2 regions of the Modestobacter lacusdianchii genome follow, and region 1 is predicted to be linked to the other one. Evidence: predicted binding sites of a transcription regulator. Region 1 holds the regulator's gene; the other holds the start of a gene.

The links. Region 1 encodes LexA, which represses DNA repair genes until DNA is damaged. Its sites were predicted from a motif close to TCGAACANNTGTTCGA; they were not measured.
Region 2: a site for LexA is predicted at 1,920-1,935, ahead of dnaB (replicative DNA helicase). Genes of this name have one in related genera too.

What each region holds. Positions count from the first base shown of each region.
Region 1 is NZ_JBJJTJ010000003.1:149,857-155,572, forward strand. Features, by position in the region: gene ACJTNH_RS03315 (vitamin B12-dependent ribonucleotide reductase) at 1-674, opposite strand, end outside; gene nrdR (transcriptional regulator NrdR) at 778-1,329, opposite strand; gene ACJTNH_RS03325 (LysM peptidoglycan-binding domain-containing protein) at 1,610-2,188, opposite strand; gene lexA (transcriptional repressor LexA) at 2,494-3,294, shown strand; gene ACJTNH_RS03335 (enoyl-CoA hydratase/isomerase family protein) at 3,353-4,141, opposite strand; gene ACJTNH_RS03340 (ABC transporter permease) at 4,138-5,716, opposite strand, start outside.
Region 2 is NZ_JBJJTJ010000028.1:7,799-13,514, forward strand. Features, by position in the region: gene ACJTNH_RS17065 (single-stranded DNA-binding protein) at 1-486, shown strand, start outside; gene rpsR (30S ribosomal protein S18) at 589-825, shown strand; gene rplI (50S ribosomal protein L9) at 837-1,283, shown strand; gene dnaB (replicative DNA helicase) at 2,011-3,381, shown strand; gene ACJTNH_RS17085 (hypothetical protein) at 3,395-3,520, shown strand; gene ACJTNH_RS17090 (hypothetical protein) at 3,656-5,623, shown strand.

The sequences.
Region 1 (5,716 bases):
GCGTCGGCGCCGCGCATGAAGGAGACGGGGCCGGAGGCGGTGCCGCCGGAGGAGAGCAGCTCCTTGGAGGAGCGGATGCGGGAGAGGTTGAGGCCGGCGCCGGAGCCGCCCTTGAAGATCAGGCCCTCTTCCCGGTACCAGTTCAGGATCGAGTCCATCGTGTCGTCGACCGCGAGGATGAAGCAGGCGCTCACCTGCTGCGGGGAGGCGGTGCCCACGTTGAACCAGACGGGCGAGTTGAAGCTGAACACCTGGTGCAGCAGCATCCAGGTCAGCTCGTGCTCGAAGACCTCGGCGTCGGCCTCGCTGGCGAAGTAGTCGTGCTCGCGGCCGGCCGCGCCGTAGGTCAGCACGACGCGGTCGATGAGCTGACGGAGGCTGGTCTCGCGCTGCGGGCTGCCGACCGCACCCCGGAAGTACTTCGTGGTGACGATGTTGGTGGCGTTGATGCTCCACTCGGCCGGGAACTCGACCCCGCGCTGCTCGAAGTTGATCGAGCCGTCCCGCCAGTTGGTCATGACGACGTCGCGGCGCTCCCAGACGACCTCGTCGTAGGGGTGCACACCAGCGGTGGTGAACACGCGCTTCACCTTCAGCCCCTTGCCCCGGGTGGGGGCCTTGGCGGCGGTGCGGCGGTTGCGGCTGGTGGCGACGCGGTCGGCTGTCTCGGTCAAGGCGTGCTCCCCTGGAAGGCGTTCGGGTGTGCGAGTGGTGGCTGCGACGTCGATGGGCGTCGGGAGGCGGTGGTCGGTGCTGCTGACGGCACGGGCGCCGGTGTCAGCGGGACGGGGCGGGCCCGGCGGCGTCGCCGGGCGGGGCCCCGTCAGCGGGGTCGGTGGACTCCGGGTCAGTGGAGTCGGACTCGGGGCGGCCGGTGGCCCCGTAGCGGAGCCGCCGGAGCTCGGCGATCTCCTTCTCGAAGTCGGCCGCGGAGCTGAAGGACCGGTACACGCTGGCGAACCGGAGGTAGGCCACCTCGTCGAGGTAGCGGAGCGGGCCCAGGATGGCCAGGCCGACCTCGTTGCTCGGCACCTCGGCGGACCCCGTGGCCCGCACGGCGTCCTCGACCTTGGCGGCGAGGACGGCCAGCTGAGCCTCGTCGACGGGCCGGCCCTGACAGGCCCGGCGCACCCCGGCGATGACCTTGTTGCGGTCGAAGGGCTCGCTGACGCCGCTGCGCTTGACGACGGCGAGCACCGGCTCCTCCACGGTGGTGAACCGGCGGCCGCAGACCGGGCAGGACCGACGACGACGGGTGGTCGCCCCCTCGTCGGTCTCCCGCGAGTCGACGACCCGACTGTCAGGGCTGTGGCAGAAGGGACAGCGCACCGGGCACCTCCTCGATCGGCGGGCCGCGAGAGCGACCGTCCGACGCTCCCTGTGGACCGACCGGGGGACATCCGGTGGATGTCCTGGGACTGACCTGGGGAAGCGCCTGTGGATGAGAACTACATCTCTGTCACACAAGATGTTGGGGTCAGGTTAGCTCCCGACCCCTACAGGTACGCAACCCCGGGGCGGCGTGTCGTCTTCCTCCGTCGCGTCCGCCCCGTCCGCACCAGGCGTGGAGCGCCACTGCCACCCAGCCCTGAGGCCACTGCCGGGCAGGTCAGGGCAGCTCCAGCTCCGCACCGGGCAGCAGGTCGACGCTGTCGAGCCCGTTGAGCTCCACGATCGCGTCGACCACCGCCCGCGGGTCCTCCTCCGGCGCGACCTCCCGGGCGATGGACCACAACGTGTCCCCCGACTGGACGACGACGGTCGAGGAACCGGCCAGCCGGAGGCCGCCGTCCCGGTCACCGAGCTCGACGACGACCACGGTGGCCGCAGCGATCGACAGACCGATGGCGACCGACAGCCCGGCGGCCACCCGCCGGCCACGGTCGGTCAGCCGCAGTGGCGCCGGACCGAGGTCGTACGGCGGCCACTCCCCCGCGACCCTGCCGGTGGCGGACCCGTCGCGCCCGCACCCGCCCCGCACCGGACGGGCCGCGGCGACCCCGTCGACCCGGACGGGTCGACCACCCGGCCTGGCCGGGTCGCGCCGGGCGACGGCCGGCGCGACGGACTGGGCACCCCGGACCCCGACGGCACGGGCCGGCGCCGGGCGGGCCGAGGCCGGCCGGACCGGACCCGGGCGGGACGACGCCGGGGTGGAGGCGGTGAGGCTGCGCTGCGGGCTGACCATCGGGACGCTCCTGCTGTCTGACTGTGCCGGACGGGACGACGACCGAGGGACCGGGCGACCAGGTGGTGCACTCGAACGCCTGTTCGACTCGAACGTCTGTGCGATGTCTACCGCACGGCAGTGACAGATCCACCCCTCGACACCGGATTTCTTCGAACACCTGTTTGAACTACACCGGTGCAACCCGCTACGGTGCACCTGCGATCGACACGGGGCCGCCCTGCCCGGCCACCGGCCCGGCGGCCGGGCGCCCCGGTCGACAGGCACCCGGAGACGCTGCCCCGGCAGCCGGACGAGGAGGACACATGGCGGCCGACGGCCCGACAGCAGACGGCGGCGCGAGCTCCTCCCGGCGCACGCGCGCCACGGACGACGACGCCGTCGCGGGTGGTGGCGCGGCGGTCCGCGAGTTCCCCGACCGCGGCGAGGCCGGCGACGGCCTGACCCAGCGGCAGCGCCGGGTGCTCGAGGTCATCCGCGACTCCATCGAGCGGCGCGGCTACCCGCCCTCGGTCCGGGAGATCGGCGAGGCCGTCGGCCTGTCCTCGGCCTCGTCGGTGGCCCACCAGCTGTCGGTGCTGCAGCGCAAGGGCTGGCTGCGGCGCGACCCGAACCGGCCCCGCGCGCTCGACGTCCGGCTGCCCGGCGACACCCCCGGGGCGCCCGCCGCCGACCCGGCCGCGCTGGCCGGCGCCGGGGCCGGCAGCGGCCTCGACGAGGCCGCCACCCCCCGCCCCACGTACGTGCCGCTGGTCGGCCGGATCGCCGCCGGTGGTCCGGTCCTGGCGGAGCAGGCCGTGGAGGACGTGTTCCCGCTGCCGCGGGAGCTGGTCGGCGAGGGCACCCTCTTCATGCTGAAGGTGGCCGGCGACTCGATGGTCGACGCGGCGATCTGCGACGGCGACTGGGTCGTCGTCCGCCAGCAGCCGACCGCGGAGAACGGCGAGATCGTCGCGGCCATGATCGACGGCGAGGCGACGGTGAAGACCTACAAGCGCCGCGACGGGCACGTGTGGCTGCTGCCGCACAACGACGCCTACGAGCCGATCCCCGGCGACGACGCCACCGTGCTGGGCCGCGTGGTCACGGTGCTCCGCCGGGTTTGACCCACCTGTCGACAGCCGGCGACCCCGCGGGGTCGCCGGCCGTCTCGGGGAATGCCGTTCAGCGCCGCTGGTAGTCCCCGTCCCGCTTCTCGAAGAACGCCCGGAGCGCCTCCTGGTGGTCCTCGGTCCGGAACATCTCCAGGAAGCGCTGGGTCTGCAGCGCCTGCCCCTGAGCGAAGTCCATCTCGAACGCGCCGGTGACCGCCTGCTTGGTGACCTCGACCGACAGCGGAGCCCGGGTGGCGATCCGCTGGGCCTTGGCGAGCGCGGCGTCCATCAGGTCGGCCGGCTCGTGCACCTCGGTCACCAGCCCCCAGTTCAGCGCCTGCTGGGCGGTGTACCGGGCCCCGGTCAGCAGGATCTCCTTCGCCGGCCCTAGCCCCACGACGCGCGGCAGCCGCCAGAAGCTCACGATGAGCCCGACGTTGACGCCGGCCGCGACGAAGAAGGCGTCCGTGGAGGCGATCCTGATGTCGCAGCAGAGGGCGAACTCCAGTCCCCCGCCGATCGTCGGGCCGTTGATGGCGGCGACGACCGGCGTCCGGAAGTGCTGCACGCCGTTGAGCACCCGGCCGAACTCGGCCAGATAGTCGGTGAGCTGCTCGTCGGTCATCGACTGGTCCTCACCGAGGTGGGCGCCCGCGGTGAACGCCCGCCCCTCGCCGGTGATCACCAGGCAGCGGACCTGCTCGTCGGCGTCGAGGACGTCCAGCGCCCTCATGAACGACCGCCGGCTCTCCCAGCTGAACGTGTTCGACGGCGGACTGTCCAGCGTCAGGACGGCGATGTGCGGGGTCTCGTAGCGCAGCTGAACCCCGGGGCCCACGTCGGTCGTGGTCACGGTCATGCGTTCTCCTCCGAGAGTGCGGGGGTGCGGGACGGAGCGGGGCGACGGCGCCGGACGGACTCACCCGGTCGGCGGTCGAGCAGGCGCATGGCGATGACCGCCACGACGATGTTGATCAGCAGGATGACCACCGACAGGGCGCCCACCCGCTGGTACAGCGACTCGTTGGACAGGTTGTAGAGGACGGTGGCGATGGTGGGGTTGGCGCCGGTGTAGAGGAACACCGACATCTCCAGCTCCCGGAAGAGCAGGACGAAGTTGAGCAGCCCGGCCGCCAGCAACGAGGGGCGCAGCAGCGGGACGGTGATCCTCCGCCAGGTACGGGCCCACGAGGCGCCCAGGCTCCTCGAGGCCTCCTCGACCTCGGCGCCGATCTGCCCCATCCCCGCGTGCACGTAGGCGAAGGTGAGCGGCAGCGCGCTGCCCGCGTAGGCGATGAGCAGGATCGACATCGACCCGCCCAGCCCGAACGGCGGGGCGGCGTACGCGATGATCAGCCCGATCCCCAGGACGGCGCCGGGGAAGGCGAGCGGCGCGGCCATCGCCGGCGCGATCACTGCGTTGCTGCGGGCCCGGGTCCGGTGCACCAGCCAGGAGGCCAGCAGCGCGAGAGCGAGGGCGATCACCGTCGCCGCGAGGGCGAGGAGGAGGCTGTTGCCCATCGCCGCGGTGATCAGTGGCTGGCTGAACACCTGCTCGTAGTTGCCGGTCAGGGTGAAGTTGTCCGCCCCGAACGGCCGGCCCAGCGCCTCCCGGAACGACGTCGCCAGCAGGATGCCGAACGGCAGCACGATGCTGAGGACGACGACCAGCGAGCAGAAGGCCAGCCCGGCGGCCCGCGCCGCCGGCCCGAGGCGGGTGACTTCCTGACGCCCCGGCTTGCCACCGATCACGGTGAACTTCCGGCCGCCGACCAGGCGCCGCTGGACCAGCAGCAGCGCGGCGATGATCACCAGGATCGGCACCGAGATGACCGCCGCGGCCTCGATCCGGGGCGGGAACTGCATGAGGCTCAGCAGCACGGTCGGGATGGTCTGGAAGCCGGTGGGCGCCCCGAGGATGGCGACCGGGCCGAAGATGACCGCAGCGCTGACGAAGACCAGGATCGAACCCGCGATCAGGGCCGGGGCGATCACGGGGAAGGTGACCGTCCGCAGCACCCGCAGCCGGGAGGCACCCAAGCTCGCAGCCGCGTGCTCCAGGGCCGGGTCGATGCCCTCCAGCGCGGCCGAGACCGGCAGGAACACGAGCGGGTAGAGGAACAGCGAGAGGACGAAGATGATCCCCCACGGGCTGAAGATGTCGAAGGGCGCGGACTCCAGGCCGAACAGCGACATCAACGTCGTGTTCAGCAGCCCGTTGCGCGGCCCGAGCAGCAGGATCCAGCCCAGCGCGGCGATGAAGCTCGGCGCGGCGAAGGTGAGCACCGCGGTGCCCCGGAAGAACCGCCGGAACGGCAGGTCGGTGCGCACCGCGAACCAGGCGACCGGCAATCCCAGCAGCAGGCTGCCCACCACGGTGCCGACCGCGATCCACAGTGAGTTGAGGACAGCCTCGACCAGACGCGGCTCACTC
Region 2 (5,716 bases), on a different contig from region 1:
GAGACCGTCATCACCGTCATCGGGAACCTGACGGCCGACCCGGAGCTGCGGTTCACCCCGTCCGGCGCCGCCGTCGCCAACTTCACCGTCGCCTCCACCCCCCGCACCTTCGACCGTCAGTCGCAGGAGTGGAAGGACGGCGAGGCGCTGTTCCTCCGGTGCAACGTCTGGCGTCAGGCGGCGGAGAACGTCGCCGAGTCGCTCACCCGCGGTTCGCGGGTCATCGTCTCGGGCCGGCTGAAGCAGCGTTCCTTCGACACGAAGGAAGGCGAGAAGCGCACCGTCATCGAGCTGGAGGTCGACGAGATCGGCCCCTCCCTGCGGTACGCCACCGCCAAGGTCACCCGAGCTGCCCGCAGCGAGGGTGGCGGCGGCGGTGGGTTCGGCGGCGGCGGCAACAGCGGCGGCGGTGGCGGCTTCTCCGGTGGCGGAGCCAGCGACCCCTGGTCGACCCCGCCGGCGTCCTCCGACGAACCCCCTTTCTGATGAAGGACCCCCTCGCCCCCCACGCCACGCTCCGCGCGGCGCGGGGCCCTGCGAGGGGGCCGAACAAGACATCTCTGAACGCCTCTCTCAGGAGAACCCCACGTGCCCAAGCCTCCCCCCCGCAAGATCAAGAAGAAGGTCTGCCAGTTCTGCAAGGACAAGGCGACCTACATCGACTACAAGGACACGACCCTGCTGCGGAAGTTCATCTCCGACCGCGGCAAGATCCGTGCCCGCCGCGTCAGCGGCAACTGCAGCCAGCACCAGCGTGACGTCGCCGTGGCCGTGAAGAACAGCCGCGAGATGGCACTGCTGCCCTACACCTCCACGGCGCGCTGATCATGAGCACCATGAAGCTGATCCTCACGCAGGAGGTCACCGGTCTCGGGTCCTCCGGCGACACCGTCGAGGTCAAGGGCGGGTACGCCCGCAACTACCTCCTGCCCCGCGGGCTGGCCATGCTGGCCACCCGTGGTGCCGAGAAGCAGGTGCAGAGCCTGCGCCGGGCCCGCGCGGCCCGCGACGTGCGCACGCTCGAGGAGGCCCAGGCGGTCGCCGGTCGGCTCTCCGGGCTGACCGTCACGCTGCCCGCCCGCTCGGGTGACGGTGGCCGGCTCTTCGGCCGGATCACCACCGCCGACGTCGCCGCCGCGGTCTCCGCCGCCGGTGGCCCGGAGCTGGACCGCCGCCGCATCGAGCTGCCCAGCAGCATCAAGAGCGTCGGCACCCACACCGTCACGGTGCGGGTCCACCCGGAGGTCACCGTCCCGGTGACCCTGGACGTCGTCGCAGGCTGATCGAGGCGCCCCCTGAGGGGGCGTGCACCGCCCACGAGGGGCGTCGGACTCCGGTCCGGCGCCCCTCGTGGCGTTCCCGGGTGGAGCGGGCTGAGTCGCCGCACCCCGTTCTCCACAGCACCACCCCAGCAGGTTGGACCCGGACGCCGCTGCAGCTCCCCAGGAGGCCGCAGAGAGGTCCGGTGGACCCCCGCTGACCGGGCGCCGGTGTCGACACGGCGGCCGGCCCGCCCGTGGACGGCAGGTGAACCCCGCAGCCGTCGGGAGTGCCGTGCGCACGACGGTGCGGCGGCGCCGCTGTGGTGCAGGGCACCGGGCCAGGTGTCGCCGGTTACGCGTGTGACCAGGGAGGATCCCGCGACACGCCCGGGAGGTCGGGGGTCCGGCGAGTTGCCGGATTTCTTCCGTCCACACCCTGGGCACGGCCGCTGCGCAGGTGACGGGCGGGTGGCGGCGACACGACGACCGCGGGTCCCCCGCGGTCTCCACACGGTGACCGCCTCCGTCCACCGACTTGTCCACAAGTTGTGCAGAAGGGCGTGCACAGCGGTGTTGGACGCGGGCCCCGCCCGCTTCCTAACGTCTCCCCCAGCCACCGCCGGGCGCGAACTGTCGGCGCCCGGTGGTAGCTGTTGTGCGAACAGCTGTTCGAGCTGTGCGAACGAGTGGGACGCGTCGCGCAGGGGCCTCCGGCCCCGGGGCGCGACGGGACGAGGGGGACATCAGCGTGGCGGTCGTCGACGACATCAGCAGGCCGAGGGTCACGGCTCCGGAGTACGACCGGCAGCCCCCGCAGGACGTCGCCGCGGAGCAGTCGGTGCTCGGCGGCATGCTGATGAGCAAGGACGCGATCGCCGACGTCGTCGAGGTCCTCGCCGGCCCCGACTTCTACCGGCCGGCCCACCAGGTCGTCTTCGACGTGATCCTCGACCTGTACGGCCGCGGTGAGCCCGCCGACGCGATCACCGTCGCCGCCGAGCTCAACCGCACCGACCAGCTGTCCAAGATGGGCGGCGCGGTCTACCTGCACACGCTGATCGCCTCCACCCCGACCGCCGCCAACGCCGGCTACTACGCCGCGATCGTCGCCGAGCAGGCCGTCCTGCGGCGCCTGGTCGAGGCCGGCACCCGCGTGGTCCAGCTGGGCTACGGCGCGGCCGGCGGCAAGGGCGACGTCGACGACATCGTCGACCGCGCGCAGCAGGAGATCTACGACGTCACCGAGAAGCGGATGAGCGAGGACTACTCCCGCCTCGAGGACGTCCTGCAGCCGACGATGGACGAGCTGGACGCGATCGCCTCCCGCGGCGGCACCGCCCGCGGTGTGCCCACCGGCATCCGCGACCTCGACGAGCTGACCAACGGCCTGCAGGCCGGCCAGATGGTGGTCATCGCCGCCCGCCCCGGTGTCGGCAAGAGCACCTTGGGCCTCGACATCGCCCGCTCGGCCACGGTCAAGCACCACCTGCCCGCGGCGATCTTCTCGCTCGAGATGAGCAAGCACGAGATCACCATGCGGCTGCTGTCGGCCGAGGCGAAGGTGCCGCTGCACCACATGCGCGCCGGCACCCTCTCCGACGAGGACTGGTCGAAGCTGGCCCGCCGGATGGGCGAGATCGCCGACGCCCCGCTCTACATCGACGACTCCCCGAACATGACGATGATGGAGATCCGGGCCAAGGCCCGGCGGCTCAAGCAGCGCAACGACCTCAAGCTGATCGTCATCGACTACCTCCAGCTGATGACCTCGGGCAAGAAGGTCGAGAGCCGCCAGCAGGAGGTCTCGGAGTTCTCCCGTGCGCTGAAGCTGCTGGCCAAGGAGCTCGAGCTGCCGGTCATCGCCATGTCGCAGCTGAACCGTGGGTCGGAGCAGCGTCAGGACAAGAAGCCGATGCTCTCCGACCTCCGTGAGTCCGGCTCGATCGAGCAGGACGCCGACATGGTGATGATGATCCACCGCGAGGACATGTACGAGAAGGAGTCCCCGCGGGCCGGCGAGGCCGACATCATGCTGGTCAAGCACCGCAACGGCCCCACCGCGAACGTCACGGTCGCCTTCCAGGGCCACTACAGCCGCTTCGTCGACATGGCGAACTGACCGGCCGTTCCCCGTGCCCGCACTCGTCGAGCCGACCACCCGGCTGCACGCCGCCTGGCTGACCGAGCACCGCGAGTGGGGCGAGGGCGTGCACGAGGACGGCGCGGGTCTGCGCCCGAGGGTCGACCTCGCCGGCTGACGGCCGCAGCCGTGTCGCCACGCCGGGCCGGGGCGTCCCGGCACGGCGTTGGCCTGGCGCTTCCCGTGATCGCCTTGTGATCTGAGCCACGCTCACGTACCAAGAGGTGTCACCCTCACCCACCTTGGAGTTCGCGTGCAGCAACGACGCTGGCGCCGGACGACCGTCTCGGTCCTCGGCACACTGGCCCTCGCGGCCACCATCTCGGTCACTGCGGCACCGGCCTCGGCCGCTGCAGTCCGCCCCGAGGTCCTCTCGCTCTTCCCCTCCGACGAGCTCACCGTGCGGGACCGCTCCCAGCTCACCGGGCTGCGGGTGGACCTGCCGCTCGACCAGTGCCAGGGCGCCGACGTCAACGCCGTCCGCTGCGGCCTGGACATCGAGCTCAACAAGCTGGACGGCTTCGACCTCGACCCACGGCTGGCCATCCAGTTCGACGGGCCGGTCGACCCGGCGGCCACCGCGGAGCGGATCAGCATCCGGCAGACCCGTGGCAGCTTCGAGGTCGGCGTCGACCGCGTGGTCTGGGACCCGGCGACCAACACGCTGTACGCCCACCCCGAGCGCCAGCTCGCCCCGGGCACCACCTACCGGCTGCAGCTGCGTGCCGGCCCGCAGAACAAGGGCGTGCTGGACACCTTCACCACCCACAGTGCCACCGACGGCCTGCTCGACATCCGCCAGCAGATCGACAGCGGCTCGGCCGCCACGTCGGCCGGCATCCCCACGCGCGGCCTGCAGGTCGAGCAGGTGTTCACCAAGGACGCCGGCACCACCGTCGGCCTGCGCGTCGATGCCGCCGCCGCCCCCGGCGTCACCGGCCCGCTCAGCCCGACCACCTCGGTGGCCGCCCTGCCCGACGGTGCCCGGCTGGTCTTCGGCTCCTACCTCGCGCCGTCCTGGCTGACCGACGACGTCGTCATCCCGCCGACCCCCACCGGTGACGCCGGGCCGCGGGTCGTCGAGAGCGAGCGGCTGCCCTTCGTCGCCGTCCTGCCGCCTGGCGCGACGCCCGCCCAGGGCTGGCCGACCGCCGTCTTCGGGCACGGCTTCGGCAGCTCGACGGCGGCGGTCTTCGCCGCGGCGCGCACCAACGCCACGCAGGGCCTGGCGACCATCGGCACCAACGTGGTCGGCCACGGCTTCGGGCCGGAGAGCGCCTGGGTGGTCACCAGCGGTGGCCGGACCGCGGAGTTCCCGTCCTACGGCCGCGGCTTCGACCAGAACGGCGACGGCGCCATCGCCGCCACCGAGGGCTCGTCGGCCACCGGTCAGTCGGCCGCCCAGACCAACCGCGACGCGCTGCGGCAGACCGCGGCTGACGTCATGAGCCTGGTCCGCGCGCTCGGCGGCACCGACGCCGACGGCAACGGGACCGCCGACCTGGCCGGCCGGGACGTGACCTACTTCGGGCAGAGCTTCGGCGGCATCTACGGCACCATGGTCGCCGGTGCGGACCCGACCGTGGCCCGTGCGGTGCTCAACGTGCCGGGCGGCCCGATCACCGAGATCACCCGGCTGTCGCCGACCTTCCGGGGCTCCAGCGCCGCGCCGGCGCTGGCCGCGGCCGGTCTGCTCAACGGGGGCCCGGGTGGGCCCTTCACCGAGGAGCTGCCGTTGCGCGACGACCCGCCGGTGACGGCGGACTACCCGGGCGCACTGGCCATCCAGCAGTACCTGGCCGACGCGACGTGGCTGGCCCGCTCCGGTCAGCCGGAGACCTACGCGCCGCTGATCCGCCCCGACCGGGCGATCGTCCAGGTGGCCTTCGGTGACCGGACGGTGCCCAACCCGACCTCGTACACCATCGTCGACGCGGGCAACCTTTTCGGGCGCACCAGCCTGTACCGCAACGACCGGACGCCGGCCGCGGCGGAGAACCCGCACAGCTTCCTGACCTCGCCGCTGGCCGCGAACCCCACGGCCACGGCCCAGGCGCAGGCGCAGGTGGCGGCCTTCCTCGGCCGGGGTCAGACCATCGACCCCGATGGCGCGGGCGACGTGTGGGAGGTGCCGGTCGTCGACCCGTCGGTCCTGCGGACGACGAACTACGCGGCGCCGTTCACGGCACCACCGGTCGACGTCCCGGGAGGGGCGCGGTAACACCCGCGGCACACAGCCGGAGGGGCCCGGGACGCGATCTGCGTCCCGGGCCCCTCGTGCGTGCTCGGCGGTGCCGACCCGGCCGTCGACCGG